Regions from separate parts of the Stenotrophomonas sp. SAU14A_NAIMI4_8 genome, predicted to be linked through region 2. Evidence: riboswitches for the same ligand, from Rfam matches in the RefSeq annotation. Region 2 holds a riboswitch; the other holds the start of a gene.
What was found. A riboswitch is a leader RNA that binds a small molecule or an ion and turns the genes downstream of it on or off. The one in region 2 is predicted to bind thiamine pyrophosphate.
Positions count from the first base shown of each region.

Region 1: another riboswitch for thiamine pyrophosphate. It lies ahead of thiC (phosphomethylpyrimidine synthase ThiC); the one in region 2 lies ahead of C1930_RS00965 (TonB-dependent siderophore receptor).

Region 1 is NZ_CP025999.1:3,610,079-3,617,585, reverse strand. It holds gene ilvC (ketol-acid reductoisomerase) at 1-80, opposite strand, end outside; gene ggt (gamma-glutamyltransferase) at 1,004-2,722, shown strand; TPP riboswitch at 2,745-2,845, shown strand; gene thiC (phosphomethylpyrimidine synthase ThiC) at 2,929-4,773, shown strand; gene C1930_RS16415 (ion channel) at 4,879-5,550, shown strand; gene C1930_RS16410 (winged helix-turn-helix domain-containing protein) at 5,810-7,507, shown strand, end outside.
Region 2 is NZ_CP025999.1:223,782-231,288, reverse strand. It holds gene betT (choline BCCT transporter BetT) at 1-13, opposite strand, end outside; gene C1930_RS00975 (hypothetical protein) at 76-1,176, opposite strand; gene C1930_RS00970 (phosphotransferase) at 1,334-2,461, shown strand; TPP riboswitch at 2,593-2,688, shown strand; gene C1930_RS00965 (TonB-dependent siderophore receptor) at 2,762-4,942, shown strand; gene pnuC (nicotinamide riboside transporter PnuC) at 4,951-5,523, shown strand; gene C1930_RS00955 (Dyp-type peroxidase) at 5,589-6,563, opposite strand; gene C1930_RS00950 (Ax21 family protein) at 6,800-7,372, opposite strand.

The DNA of each region.
Region 1 (7,507 bases), 1.1 Mb from region 2:
AGGTTCAGCGCGTGGGCGCGGCCCTGGCTGCCGTAACCGATGACGGCGATCTTGGTCTGGGGCAGGGAGTTGGTGCTCATGGGGGAGGTTCCTTGGCTGGGAAGAAAAAAGACGGCCGGCAGTCGAAGCGACGTACCGGCCGGTCAGGGGAAAACGGGGGAGGAGGCGCCGCGCATCGCACGGCCACAGCCACCACGGCAGGGCGTGGTGGTGCAGGTCCGGGTTTTGCGGGAGGCGGTATGCATGGTCGTGGCTGGATGGCTGAGTGGTTGCGTGTGAAACCAGGTCCTGAAATGAAAAAACCCGCACCTGGGTGGGTGCGGGTTTCTGATCGAGTTCCGGTGTGTGTTGTCTGCTTACACGCTGGCTCGTCCCGCACCTGTGGGCTGGCTAATAAGTACGAGCACGAGAAGCGAACGCAGCGATGCGGCGCCGGAATCGGCGGCTTCAGTAGCGGTTCGCAGGGGCGGGTGGCGTTGCAGCATGGGATCGAGAGAAACATAGCCATTTCGGCGGTGTCAACCCTGGCAAACGCTTTTCCATCGGTTTCGCCTGTATCTGGCGAAAAGGCTTGCGGCACAAGGATGGTTGCCGCTGAAAGTGTTTCGGTGAACCGCAATTCACTCTTTTCAGCGGGTTTTTTGCGCGGATTCGCGGGTGATTTCGCCTTGGTAGGTGCGGACCTTGGTCCGCACTGGATTCCCCGAAGCCGGCGGCCGTGCAGGCATCCCGCTCTGGTAGGTGCGGACCTTGGTCCGCACGGAACTCCCCGAAGCCAGCAGCGGTGCAGGCATCCTGCCCTGGTAGGTGCGGACCTTGGTCCGCATTGGAATCTCCGAAGCCCGTAGCCGTGCGGACCAAGGTCCGCACCTACCGAAGCCGTTGGCCGTGCGGACCAAGCTCCGCACACACCACGGCACCGCCGCCCATGACCTCTGCCCGATTCCGGCTGCCGCCCGAAGCGGCGAAGATCAGGGCACCACCCTTCCATCGGACCCCAACTGTGTCCCGACGCCTTGCCCGTTCCCTGCTTGCCGCTGCCGTGCTGGCCGCGGTCCCCGCCGTGTCCAGTGCCGCCGACCGCATCACTGGCCAGACCTTTGCCACCCGTTCGGAAGTCATTGCCCCGCACGCGATGGCCGCCACCTCGCAGCCGCTGGCCACCCAGATCGCGCTGGACGTGATGAAGGCCGGCGGTTCGGCCGTCGATGCCGCCATTGCCGCCAACGCCGCCCTGGGGCTGATGGAGCCGACCGGCAACGGCATCGGCGGCGACCTGTTCGCCATCGTCTGGGACCCGAAGACGAAGAAGCTGTACGGCTACAACGGCTCGGGGCGTTCGCCGAAGTCACTCACCCTGGCTGAATTCCAGCGCCGTGGCCTGAAGGAGATCCCCGCCACCGGTCCACTGCCGGTATCGGTGCCCGGCGCGGTCGATGGCTGGTTCGCCCTGCATGACCGCTTCGGCCGCAAGCCGATGGCCGACAACCTGGCCCCGGCCATCCGCTACGCGCGCGAAGGCCACCCGGTGGCGGAAGTGATTGCCTACTACTGGGATCGTTCGGTGCCGCGCCTGTCCAAGTACCCCGGCTTCACCGAACAGTTCACCATCGACGGCCACGCCCCGCGCAAGGGCCAGATGTGGAAGAACCCGAACCTGGCCGATACCCTGCAGAAAATCGCCGACGGTGGCCGCGATGCGTTCTACAAGGGCGACGTAGCACGCACCATCGGTGATTACTTCAAGGCCAACGGCGGTTATCTCAGTTACCAGGACATGGCCGACCACCACGGTGAATGGGTGGAGCCGGTCAGCAGCAACTACCGCGGCTATGACGTGTGGGAACTGCCGCCCAACAGCCAGGGCATTGCCGCGCTGCAGATCCTCAACGTGCTGGAAGGTTACGACTTCTCGAAGATTCCGTTCGGCTCGCCCGAGCATGTGCACCTGTTCGTGGAAGCCAAGAAGCTGGCCTTCGCCGATCGCGCGCGCTTCTATGCCGACATGGCCTTCCAGCCGGCGCCGGTGCAGAAGCTCATTTCCAAGGATTACGCCGCGCAGCGCCGCGCGCTGATCTCGATGGACAAGGCGCTGAAGGAAGTGCAGCCGGGCACGCCGAAGCAGCTCGAGCAGGGCGACACGATCTACATGACCGTGGCCGACAGCGACGGCATGATGGTCTCGCTCATCCAGTCCAACTACCGTGGCATGGGCAGCGGCATGGCACCGCCGGGGCTGGGCTTCATCCTGCAGGACCGCGGCGAGATGTTCGTGCTGCAGAAGAACCACCCCAACGGCTACGCGCCGGGCAAGCGTCCGTTCCAGACCATCATTCCGGCCTTCATCACCAAGGACGGCAAGCCGTACGCCAGCTTCGGCGTGATGGGCGGTGCGATGCAGCCGCAGGGCCATGCGCAGATCGTGATGAACCTGGTGGACTTCGGCATGAACCTGCAGGAAGCCGGCGATGCGCCGCGCATCCAGCATGAGGGGTCCACCGAGCCGACCGGCCAGGCTACGGCCATGAGCGATGGCGGCGAAGTGAACCTGGAAACCGGCTTCCCCTACGAAACCGTGCGCGCACTGATGCGCAAGGGCCACCGCGTGGTGTTCGCCGATGGCCCCTATGGCGGCTACCAGGCGATCCTGCGTGATCCGGAAACCGGCGTGTACTTCGGTGCTTCGGAAAGCCGCAAGGATGGCCAGGCGGCGGGCTACTGAGCCCGCCTGTGCTCTAATACGCAGCAAGAAGCGGGGGTACCGTGGCCAGTGGCCGCGGTTGAGACAGTCCCTTGGAACCTGATCCGGTTCATACCGGCGTAGGGAAGCTTTGCAGTGCAACCGTGCCCGGAGTCCGCCCAAGGACCGTCCGGGCGCGGTGCGCAGTGCGCCGCCGCTTCGTCCCTGACCTTCCTGGACGATGCCCGATGAACGCACAGCCTTCCGATCTGCAGCAGCAGGCCCAGCAACTTTCCGCCTCCGTGACCCGGCCCATTGCCGGCTCCCGGAAGATCCACGTGCCCGGCTCGCGCCCGGACCTGCGCGTGCCCATGCGCGAGATCGCCCTGACCCGCACACCCACCCTGTTCGGTGGCGAAGCGAATCCACCGTTGACCGTGTACGACACGTCCGGTGCCTATACCGATCCGGACGCGCGCATCGACCTGACCACCGGCCTGCCGGCGCTGCGCCGTGCCTGGATCGAAGAGCGGGCCGATACCGCGCAACTGGACGCACTCAGTTCGCGCTTCGGTCGCGAACGCGAGCACGATCCGAAGCTGGATGCGGTGCGCTTCCCGGCACGCAGCCTGCCGCGGCGCGCACAGGCTGGAGCCAACGTCACCCAGATGCACTACGCACGGCGCGGCATCATCACCCCGGAAATGGAGTTCGTGGCGATCCGCGAAAACCAGCGTCTGCAGGATATCCGTGATGCAACGCTGCTGCAGCAGCACGCAGGTGAATCCTTCGGTGCATCCATCCCGAAGATCATCACGCCTGAGTTCGTACGCGATGAAATCGCCCGCGGGCGTGCCGTGCTGCCCAACAACATCAACCACCCCGAAAGCGAGCCGATGATCATCGGCCGCAATTTCCTGACCAAGATCAACGCCAACATCGGCAACAGCGCGGTGTCCTCCGGCATCGCCGAAGAAGTGGAGAAACTGGTGTGGGCGATCCGCTGGGGCGGCGACACGGTGATGGATCTGTCCACCGGCAAGCACATCCACGAAACGCGTGAGTGGATCATCCGCAATTCGCCGGTGGCCATCGGTACGGTGCCGATCTACCAGGCGCTGGAAAAGGTGGACGGGCGCGCCGAAGCGCTCACCTGGGAAATCTTCCGCGACACGCTCATCGAACAGGCCGAGCAGGGCGTGGATTACTTCACCATCCATGCCGGCGTGCTGCTGCGCTACGTGCCACTGACCGCCAAGCGGGTGACCGGCATCGTCAGTCGTGGCGGTTCGATCATGGCCAAGTGGTGCCTTGCCCACCACAAGGAGAATTTTCTCTACGCGCACTTCGAGGAGATCTGCGAAATCATGAAGGCCTATGACGTGACCTTCTCGTTGGGCGATGGCCTGCGCCCGGGCTGCATTGCCGATGCCAACGATGCCGCCCAGTTCGGTGAACTGGAAACGCTCGGCGAGCTGACGAAGATCGCGTGGAAGCACGACGTGCAGACCATGATCGAAGGGCCCGGCCATGTGCCGATGCAGCTGATCAAGGAAAACATGGACAAGCAGCTGCGCGAGTGTGGCGAAGCGCCGTTCTACACGCTGGGTCCGCTGACCACCGATATCGCGCCTGGCTACGACCACATCACCAGCGCCATCGGCGCAGCCATGATCGGCTGGTTCGGCACCGCCATGCTCTGCTACGTCACGCCCAAGGAACACCTGGGGCTGCCCAACCGGCAGGATGTGCGCGACGGCATCATGGCCTACCGCATCGCCGCCCACGCCGCCGATCTGGCCAAGGGCCACCCGGGTGCACAGGTGCGTGACAACGCGCTCAGCAAGGCGCGTTTCGAGTTCCGTTGGGAAGACCAGTTCCACCTGGGCCTGGATCCGGAAAAGGCCAAGGAATTCCACGACGAGACACTGCCCAAGGACGCACACAAGCTCGCCCACTTCTGTTCGATGTGTGGCCCGCACTTCTGCTCGATGAAGATCACCCAGGACGTGCGCGAGTACGCCGAGGCCGGCATGCAGGAAAAGTCCAGGGAGTTCCGCGACGGCGGTGCCCAGGTCTACCAGCAGGGCTGACACGGTAGCGCCGGTGCCCGGCCCGGCGAGCGCAGCGGTAAACAGCAACCGCTGCGCTCACCCGGCACCGGCTATGCTCGCCGCATCACCCAGGGGATGCAGACCATGCCTGTTGCCGTGACCACCCGCTGGCTGGCCATCGCCCGCCGCCATCCTTCCGCCTGGTTGTTGGCGGCGCAGCTGCTGGCGGTACTGCTGTACCCGGCGCTGGACGAAACCGCCGGCGGTCGCGCCGCGCTGGGGGTGTTCGGCATGGCGGTGCTGGGGCTGGCGTTGTGGGTGGTGCAGCGCAGCCCGCTGGGCACCTGGCTGGCGTTGGTGCTGGCCATTCCGTCGGTGGTGTTTTCCATTGCCGCCGCGCTGCTCGATCACCCCGGCCTGGGCAGTACCGCGCAGCTGCTTGAAAGCCTGCTGTACTTCTACACCGCCGGTGCGCTCACTGCGTACATGCTGCAGGACCACAAGGTGACCCGCGACGAACTGTTCGCCGTTGGTGCTACGTTCACATTACTCGCATGGGGATTCGCGTTCGCATTCGCGGTCTGCCAGCAGTGGTATCCGGGCAGTTTCCAGGGCACCGGCGGGGGGCTGCAGCGCACGTGGATGGAGCTGCTTTATCTGAGCTTCAGCTTGCTGTCCGGGGTCGGTCTGAGTGACGTGGTTCCCCTGCATCCGCAGGCACGCGCACTGGTCATGCTGGAGCAGTTTTCCGGCGTGATGTACGTGGCTTTGGTGGTTTCGCGACTGGTCGGACTGACCATGCTGCGGCGTGCCTGAAAATGAACGCCAGATAAAAATTTCGCGCCCCGAAGGGCGCGAATGGTGCAGCTTATTATCTGAATGCGTCGGCGAGAGAGAGCCTGATGTCCACCACGCGATAGGCGAGGTAACCTGCATAGGCTAGTATTCGCGCGCTTCGTTTTTTTTGCGGTATGCGCCGATGGTTTGTGCGGAATCTGGCTTTTGGAGGTTGCAGGGACGGAAACACAACGCTGCCCAGTGGTATCTGCAACGTGTTTCAAGCGTCTAGCAATCAATGAACAGCAACGAGAGCCAGTCGCAGGAGTGTGACCGCGTTCGCGTGGGCGAATGCGTAGTGACCGTGTCGTCGCGCGAAGTGGACGTGCCGGGTGCGCGTCGTCCGCGCCGTTTGACGCCCAAGGCGCTGGGCGTGCTGCGCGTACTGCTGCGCCAGCCCGGCCGCGTGGTCACTCGCGATGAGCTGTTCGCCGAAGTGTGGCCCGATACGCTGCCTACCAACGATGTGCTGACCCAGGCGGTCACGCAGTTGCGCAAGGCCTTTGCCATCGGCGAAGACAGCGGCCAGTCGTACATCGAAACCATTGCCAAGACCGGCTATCGATTGCTGGTGCCGGTGCAGTGGCTGCACGACAGCGAACCGCAGCCGGAGGCGCAGGACAGTGCGCCGCTGGAGACCGCCGTCGACGCGCCCGTGGAAGACCCACAGGATGCGCGCCGCCGCCGTTGGCGCCTGTGGCGCCGCCGACTGCTGCTGGCAGTGGGCGTGGCCATGCTGCTGGCCTTGTTGGTGCTGAGCGTGCTGCTGGCGCAACGTCCTGCGCCGTCCTCGCCGCTGGATGCCGTGGTGGAAGACGGCACGCGGGTCATCGGCAGCCCCGAACGTCCGTATCGGCTGATCACCGCCACCGCTGGTTTCGAGACCTATCCGACCCTGTCGCCTGATGGCTCGCAGGTGGCCTACGAAGGCGCCAACGATGACAGCCAGAACGGGGGCGCCATCCGCGTGCAGACCTCGGGCAACGCACCGGCGCGTCAGCTGGTGCAACCGCCGGCCGGTGCCAGCGACCGTTTTCCCAGCTGGTCGCCGGACGGGCGCGAGATCGCGTTCGCCCGCTTCGCCGCCGATGGCAGTTGCCAGGTGCTGATTGCCAGCGCCACCGGCGGCGCGTTGCGCCAGGCCACGCGCTGCGACGGCACCGAGCTGCTCAGCTTCGACTGGACCCCCGATGGCCGGGGCCTGGTGTTCGGCAGCATGGTGGGCCGCTATGCGCATCGCGGCATCCGCGTGCTGGACCTGCCCAGTGGGCAGTGGCGCGCGCTGCAGTACGGTGCCGGTGAAGATGATTTCGATTACGCACCGCGCTATTCGCCCGACGGGCGCTGGCTGGTGTTCGTGCGCAACCCGCAGCTGGGCGATCTGTGGCGCATGCCGGCCAACGGCGGCACCCCGGAACAGCTGACCAACGAGGCCGCCGAGCTGCGTGGCTGGGCCTGGCTGGGCGACGGCCGACACATTGTGTTCGGTCGCCGCGTGGACAGCGAGGCGCGCCTGTACTACCTGGACGTGGAACGGCGCACGCTGCGCGATGCCGGCCTGGACGATGCACAGTGGCCGGCCGTTTCGCGGCGTGGCGACATGCTGGCCTTCGTCCATCGCCGGGCGCAGTTCGGCATGTTCCGCATGCCCGTGCAGGGCGGCAGCGCACAGCGCCTGTTCGCCTCCAGCGGGCGCGATGGCCAGCCGATGGTGGCCCCGGACGGGCGGCAACTGGTGTTCAGTTCAGACCGCTCGGGCAGCTTTGCGCTGTGGTGGGCCGACATGCAGCGCCCCGATTCGCTGCGGCCGATCGAAGGGCTGCGGCCGGAAGCGCGGCAGGCCCCCGACTGGTCCACCGACAGCCGCCAGTTGCTGGTGGTCGGACGCGACGCGCATGGACAGGCCGTGGTCTACGAAATCGCCCCGCGCGACGAG
Region 2 (7,507 bases):
CGGAGCTCGGCATGTCGTCCTCCGTGAACGGAAATGCGTGAAGGGAATACGCGGCGGACCGCGAGGAGGGGCGTCCTAGAAGTAGAAACCGATATTGAGGTTCAGGCGTGAGTGCCAGCGTGAGGGCCCTTGCGGGTCCAGGCCGATGCCATCGCCGCCGGCGAACCACATGTTCTTTCCGGCGATCCAGTCGATGTAGGTCAGCATCATGCCCTTGCCCAGGCTGCAGCCGGTGACGTTCTGCCACGACGAGCGCATGCCCGGCTGGCGTTGCAGCGGGCGGGTCATGCTCACGTTGTTGTAGCAGGTGATGTCATCCAGCCAACGCTGCGCGCCGAACGAATAGGCTACGTTGACGCTGGGCACATCGGCTTTGCGCGCGATCTGGAACGGTGCCTGGAAAGCCGACAACGCGATGGTCGCTCCCGGCACACCGTAGTGGTAGCGCGCCCATTGCAGCTGGGTGGTCCAGCCATCGCGCGCCCATTGCGCATGCACGGCCATGCCGTGGTGATCATGATGGCGGCGCGTTTCCACGTTCTGCACCGAACCGCTGAATGCCGACGCACCCAACAGCAGGGTTCCACCGTGCCAGTCACGGTCATGCTCGTAACGCAGGTTTACCCGGTCGCGCTCGCGGTAGGGCAGCTCCGGCGTGCGTGCCACATCGAACGAATAGCGGTCGTAGCGCGCCGCGTCGCCGTACTCATCGCCGGCAAACCAGCCGACGTGCCACAGGTGGTGGCCACTGCGATGCTGCAGCACCAGGCCGGGATCGTAGTCATCCTCGATGCCCAGGTAGTAGCCGGAGCCGAACCAGAAGCTCTGCGAAGCCGTAGGCAGCAGGCCGAACGGCACCTGCTGGATACCCGCACGCAGATCGGTGTCTTCGTTGAACTGCCAGCCTGCATAGGCGTGGTGGACCGCATCGAAGCCGTCATACCAGCGGTACTGCGCCGAGAAAAACAGCGGCCCGGCACCGGCATCGATGTCGGCACGCAGCAGTTCCAGCTGCAGCCCGCTGGTGGGGCCGTAGTCCAGCCACCCATAGTTGAAGCGGACGGCGCCGCCGGCGTCGAACCACGGTTCCGCATTGGGATCGTGGGGCTGTGCCAGCGCCTGGCCGGCCGATGCACACGCCAGTGCGCCAAGAAAAATAGAGAAAAAACATCGCACGATTGCGTCCCGGTGCCTCCCTGTTTCCAGAATGGAAGCCTGCCAGTGTAACCAGCGCGGGTGTTCGCCCCGTTCACCGGGCCAGCGCAGGGATGCGGCACGGGCGGTACCATGAGCGTGCTGTGCTGCTGCCCATCCGATCTGCGAACGCGCCACCATGACCGATACTTCCCACCGCGTGCAGGGCCTGAACAACGACGAGGTCGCGGCCGACTGGCCGGCGATTTCCGCGCAGGACCTGGCCTGGTTGGGGCAGCGCTATACGCAGCTCGGCCCTACTGCCACGCTGCAATGGCACAGCCCGCGCCCGCTCTCGGCCGCGGCGATCGCGCGCGGCGAACACGGCGCCGTTTTCATCAAGCGCCACCACCACAGCGTGCGCAGTGCCGCCGTGCTGCAGGAAGAACACCGTTTCATCGCCCATCTGGCGGCGCGCGATGTACCGGTGGTGCAGGTGCTTGCTGCAGACAACGGGCAGACCGCGCTGGAGCAGGGCCCGTGGACCTACGAACTGCACGCGGTGGGCGCCGGGGAGGACCTCTACCGCGATGCACCTTCGTGGTCCCTGCTGACCGACATCGCACAGGCGCAGGAAGCCGGCCGCATGCTGGCCCGGCTGCACCGTGCCGCAGCCGATTATCAGGCGCCACAGCGCGCTACCCATATCCTGGTGGCACGCGACGATCTGATCCGCGCACACGATCCCATCGCCGCGCTGCAGGCCAGCCTGCCTGATCGCCCCGGCCTGGCCCGCTACCTGGCGCGCATTCCCTGGCAGGCGCAGCTGCGCGAGCACGTGCTGCCCTGGCATGCCGGCCTGGCCGAGCGGCTGCAGCACGAACCGCGGCTGTGGGCGCACAACGACTGGCACGTCTCCAACCTGCTGTGGGCCCGCGACGGGCAGATCGCCACCGTGCTGGATTTCGGCCTGGCCTCGCCCACCAGCGCGCTGTTCGACCTGGCCACGGCCATCGAGCGCAATGCGGTGGCCTGGCTGGAGCTGCAGCGCGGCGCCGACGCGGTGCGCAGCGATATCGCCCTGGCCCTGCTGGCCGGCTACCGGCAGGTGCTGCCGTTGTCGGCCGAGCGTGTGCATCTGCTGGCCGACCTGCTGCCGATGGTGCATTTCGACTTCGCACTGTCCGAAGTGGAGTACTTCGAAGGCATCACCGGCTCCACCGCCAATGCCGACGTGGCCTGGCAGCCGTTCATGCTGGGCCACCCGGCCTGGTTCCATACCGAGGCCGGGCAAGGCCTGCTGCAGGCGCTGCACGCTGCGGCATAGCGGCCTACAAGCCTGGGGTCAGAGCCCTTTCCTGCGGAAAGGGATCTGACCCCTCCATACTCTGCCCCCAGCCCCGGCCCCCCTGCCCCGTTCCCGGACTCGCAAATCCGTACGGTTTGTAGTGAAATGGTCACCTGAAGCGGGGGTGCCTGGATCTGCCAGGCTGAGAGAGTCCCTTGGAACCTGATCCGGTTTGCACCGGCGTAGGGAGCTTTGAGCAGCTGTCGCACCCCCCGTTCCCTGGGCCGGTGCGTCCGCGCGCCGTCGCTTCGTCTCCCTTGCTGTCAGAAGACGAACCGAATGAACCGCTGCCTGCGCCCCACCCTGCTCGCCCTGGCCCTGTGTGCCGCCCTGCCGCTGCATGCCAGCGAGGCCGCCACCGATGCCGCCGACACCTCCGATCGTTCGCCCACCGATCTGGCCGCCGTGCGCGTGCAGGCCGGCAAGCCCGCCTCTGCCAGTTCGCGCGCCAATGCCTTCGGCGGTGGCAGCTGGAAAGACACCCCGGCATCGGTGAACGTGCTCGACCGCAGCTACCTGGAACAGCGCCAGGTGCGTTCGCTGTCCGAACTGGCCAGCAACGATGCCTCGCTGGGCGATGCCTATGCCCCGGTCGGCTACTACCAGAACGTGGCCATTCGCGGCTTCGCGCTGGACGCCGCCACCGGCTACCGCTTCAACGGCCTGTCGATGGCCGGCGAACAGCGGCTGGCGCTGGAGAACGTGGAATCGGTGGAAATCCTGAAGGGTGAAGCCGGCCTGGCTGCCGGGGTGATGGCCCCGGGCGGCATCATCAACTACGTGGGCAAGCGCCCGGCCGAAGTGCGCACGGTCACCCTGGGCACCGATTCGGAAGGCTCGCGCTACGCCGCCGTGGACGTGGGCCACTGGCTGACCCCGCGCTTCGGCGTGCGCTTCAACGCCGCCTGGGATGCCAGCGATTCGTATATCGAACACCTCGATGGCCGCCGCAACTTCTACTCGCTGGCCGCCGACTGGCTGATCGGCGAACGCGGCAAGCTGGAAGTGGATGCCAACTACCAGACCAGTTCGCAGCGCTCGGCATCGGGCTACCAGCTGCTGGGGGCCAGCGAACTGCCGCGCGGCGTGGACCGTGACCACCTGCTGGGCTACCAGCCGTGGCAGATGCCGGTGGGCATTGCCAGCACCAACATCACCGTGCAGCACACCTACGATTTCAGCAGCAGCTGGCAGTCGCGCGTGGCGTTGGGCCACAGCCGCACGGTGATCGATGACAACGTGGCCTTCGCCTACGGCTGCTACTACGCCGCGCAGTGCGCCGACGGCAGCGTGCCGGGCAACTACTTCGCGCCCAATGGCGATTACGATGTCTACGACTACCGCAGCCCCGACGACACCCGCCGCAACCAGCAGGCACGCGCCGAGCTGCGCGGACGCTTCAGCACCGGCAGCGTTGGCCATGAGCTGACCCTGGGCGGCGAGACCTACCGCCGCACCGTGGACCGCCGCCCCAGCGTGAACGAGTACGTGGGCACCACCAACTACCACGACGGCCAGGTGCCGGTGTTCGACCCGTCGCCGTTGCAGCCGGGCCCGTCCGCGCGTCGCCTGGACAGCCGCCAGCACGCATTCTTCGCATTGGACAGGCTCAGCTTCGGCGACGACTGGCAGTGGCTGGCCGGTGGCCGCTACGTGCGCCTGGACGAGCGCGCCTACGACAAGCGCGGCAACCCGCAGCGGCACAGCCGGCTGTCGCGCTTCCTGCCGCAGACCGCCCTGGTGTGGAAGGCCACCGACCAGCTGAACGCCTACGCCAGTTACGTGCGCGGCATTTCGCTGGGGCAGGAAGCGCCGTTCTGGACCAGCAACGCCGACACCTTCCTGCCGGCGGTGGAATCGCGCCAGCTGGAAGCGGGCGTGAAGTACGCGCCGAACGAGGCGCTGAGCGTGGGCGCGGCGGTGTTCCGCATCAGCCAGCCCTACCAGTACGCCAAGCCGGACGACAGCGATGTGGGCTTCACCTTCGTGCAGGAAGGCCAGCAGACCCACACCGGGCTGGAGCTGACCGCCAACGGCCAGCTGACCGATGCGCTGCAGGTGGTGGCCAGCGCCAGCGTGCTGCGCGCACGCGCACGCGATGCCGGAACGCCGGCCTATGAAGGGCACCAGCTGGTGAACGTGCCGAAGATGCGCGCCAGCGTGCACCTGGCCTACGCGCTGCCGTTCGTGCAGGGCCTGCAGGTGACCGGGGGCTGGCGCTACGCATCGGCCAACGTGGCGCGTGCCGATGGCGCGGTGCGTGCGCCGGACTATTCGGTGTTCGATGCCGGTCTGCGCTTCCAGCACCGCCTGCACGAACGTGCGGTCACCTGGAACCTGTCGGTGGACAACGTGTTCAACCGCTTCTACTGGCGTGACACCGGCAGCAGCGCCGGTGACTACTACCTGTTCCCCGGTGCGCCGCGACAGGCGCGCCTGTCGGTGACGTTCGCGCTGTGAACGGGCCGCTGCTCGAGTGGACCGCCGCGCTGTGCAGCGTGCTGGGCGTCTGGCTGATGGCCCGGCGCCGGCTGTCGGCCTGGCCGGTGGGGCTGCTGTCGGTGACGCTGTACGGGCTGGTGTTCGCCGAAGCCAAGCTGTATTCGGACACCCTGCTGCAGGTGATCTTCGGCGGTTTCCTGGTCTACGGCTGGTTGAACTGGCGCCAGCATGCCACCGATGAAGGCAGCATCCGTATCGTGCCGCTGGCGCGCGGCAAGCTGCTGCGCGACCTGGCCATCGGCGTGTGCGGTGGCGTGGCGCTGGGTGCGGTCATGCACAGCTTCACCGATGCCGCACTGCCGTGGCTGGATGCCCTGCTGACCGGACTCAGCCTGGTCGGCCAGTGGTGGCAGGCACGCCGGCATGCGGCGTGCTGGTGGGTGTGGATCGGCGTGGACGTGGTGTACGTGGGCACGTACCTGTTCAAGTCGCTGCACGTGACCGCGGCGCTGTACGTGTTCTTCCTGGGCCTGGCGGTATTCGGCCTGCGCGCGTGGCAGGCCGCCGCGCGCGCACCGCAGGTCGCCTCGGCCCCGTAGAGTCGAGCTTGCTCGACTGCCCAGGTGCGCCGGGCCGCGCGGCTTCATCCACGCATGGCGTGGATCTACTCGGCCAGGTCGGCCAACACCTTGCGCGACGGCGCGAAGAAGGTGACGCCGGTGACCGCCGTGGAGAAATCCAGGATGCGATCGTGCAACGGCGCCGGATTGCCGATGAACATGCGTTCCAGCATCTGCTCGATCACCCACAGCCGGCGCGTGTATCCGATGAAGTAGGTGCCGTACTCGTTGTGGCCCGGGCGCGCGAACGGCATGTTGTCGCGCAGGATCTCGTGCTCGCCGTCGGCATCTTCGATGGTGCACAGCGTCTTGTGCGACTTCTGCGCATCGGCCGGTGCATCGTCCAGCTCCATGTTGTCGTGCTTGGTGCGGCCGATGATGGCTTCCTGCGCCTCGGTCTTCTGCGCGCGCCAGGCCTCCAGGTTGTGCAGGTACTTCTGCACCACTACGTAGCTGCCACCGGCATGGTCGGGGTCTTCGTCACCCACGATGGTGGCCTCTGGCAGCGACAGCCCTTCCGGGTTGGCGGTTCCATCAACGAAGTCGAGCAGGTCGCGACCATCGAAGTAGCGGAAGCCGGCCACTTCATCCACCGTTTCCACCGCATCGCCGAAGGCCAGCAGCAGGTTGCGCTCGAAGGCCACGATCAGGTCCTGGGTGCGCGCGCGGATGTGGTACAGCAGGTCGCCGGGGGTGGACACCGCCGTGTGGGTGGCGCCCTGGATCTCACGGAATAGCTTCAACTCGCGCGGCGGCGTGCTGCCCACCAGCGGCGCCCACACGCGGTGGCCGATGGCCACGTTGCAGGTGAACGTGCGCTCGATCTCGCGGATGGCGGTGTTCTTGATCAGATCGTCCGTGCTGCCCAGCACCTGCCGCACCGTGGCGATGGAATCGGCATCGTCCTTCACCTTCAGCACCAGGAAGGCCGCGCAATGGGTCAACGGCGCGGTGATCTGCTGCGGCTCGTTGTCCAGCGTGTGGTTCAGGGCGGTGATCGGGGCGGGCTGGGAATTCATGGAACATCCTGCTGGCTTGAGGCGGCGATCATAGCCGAACCACCCCGAACACGGCTGCAGTAGAGCCACGCCATGCGTGGCCGAGGACAGCATCCACGCATGGCGTGGATCTACTGTTGGGCGACGCGGCGAATCCAGGCAAAAAAGAAGCCCGGCACAAGGCCGGGCTTCGGATGGCATGCGGGAGAGAGAGAGAGTCACATGCCACTTACACGCACTAACGACAGAGCGATGTCTTACCAGCTGAAGCGCGGACCCACGAACCACTCGCGGTCGCCCGCCTTGGCCAGCTTCACTTCGCCGCTCAGGCCCCAGTTCTGGTTGAACTTGGCGGTGGCGCCGACGCGGCCGTAAAACTCGCCTTCCGGATTGATGCCGTGCTTCTTGCTGTAATCCTCGTAACCGGCCAGCGCATAGCCTTCCAGGTACGGGTTGAACGCGGTACGCAGACCCACTTCGGTGGAGTAGCCGTTGAAGTCCAGGCCGTGCTTCAGGTCGAACTTCTGGTACGCAACACGAGCCACCAGGTCGGTGTTCGGTGCGATGCCATAGTTGTAGCCGGCACCGATGCGCCACTGGGCGACATCGTTCTTGAAGGTGTCGGTTTCCTGCTTACTGTAGTCACCGAAGACCGAGAAGTTCGGGTGCACTGCAACCGAGCCCTTCACGCCCCAGCCATCGGCGTCGCCGCCCTTGGCATCGGTGTTCACGTAACCGCCTTCAACGTAGTTGTACGACAGGCCATCGGCAGCCGATGCAGCGAACGGCAGGGCAGCCAGCAGACCCAGGGCAAGCAGCGAATTCTTGATCATCGGGACACACCTTTAATTATTTTTGGTTTCGTCGGCCGCCTCCCGGGAGAGGGAGAGAGGAGGCGGTCGACAGGTGTGAATTATCCGTTTGCTGGTGAAATCGACCCTGAATATTGTACTGACCAGTACATG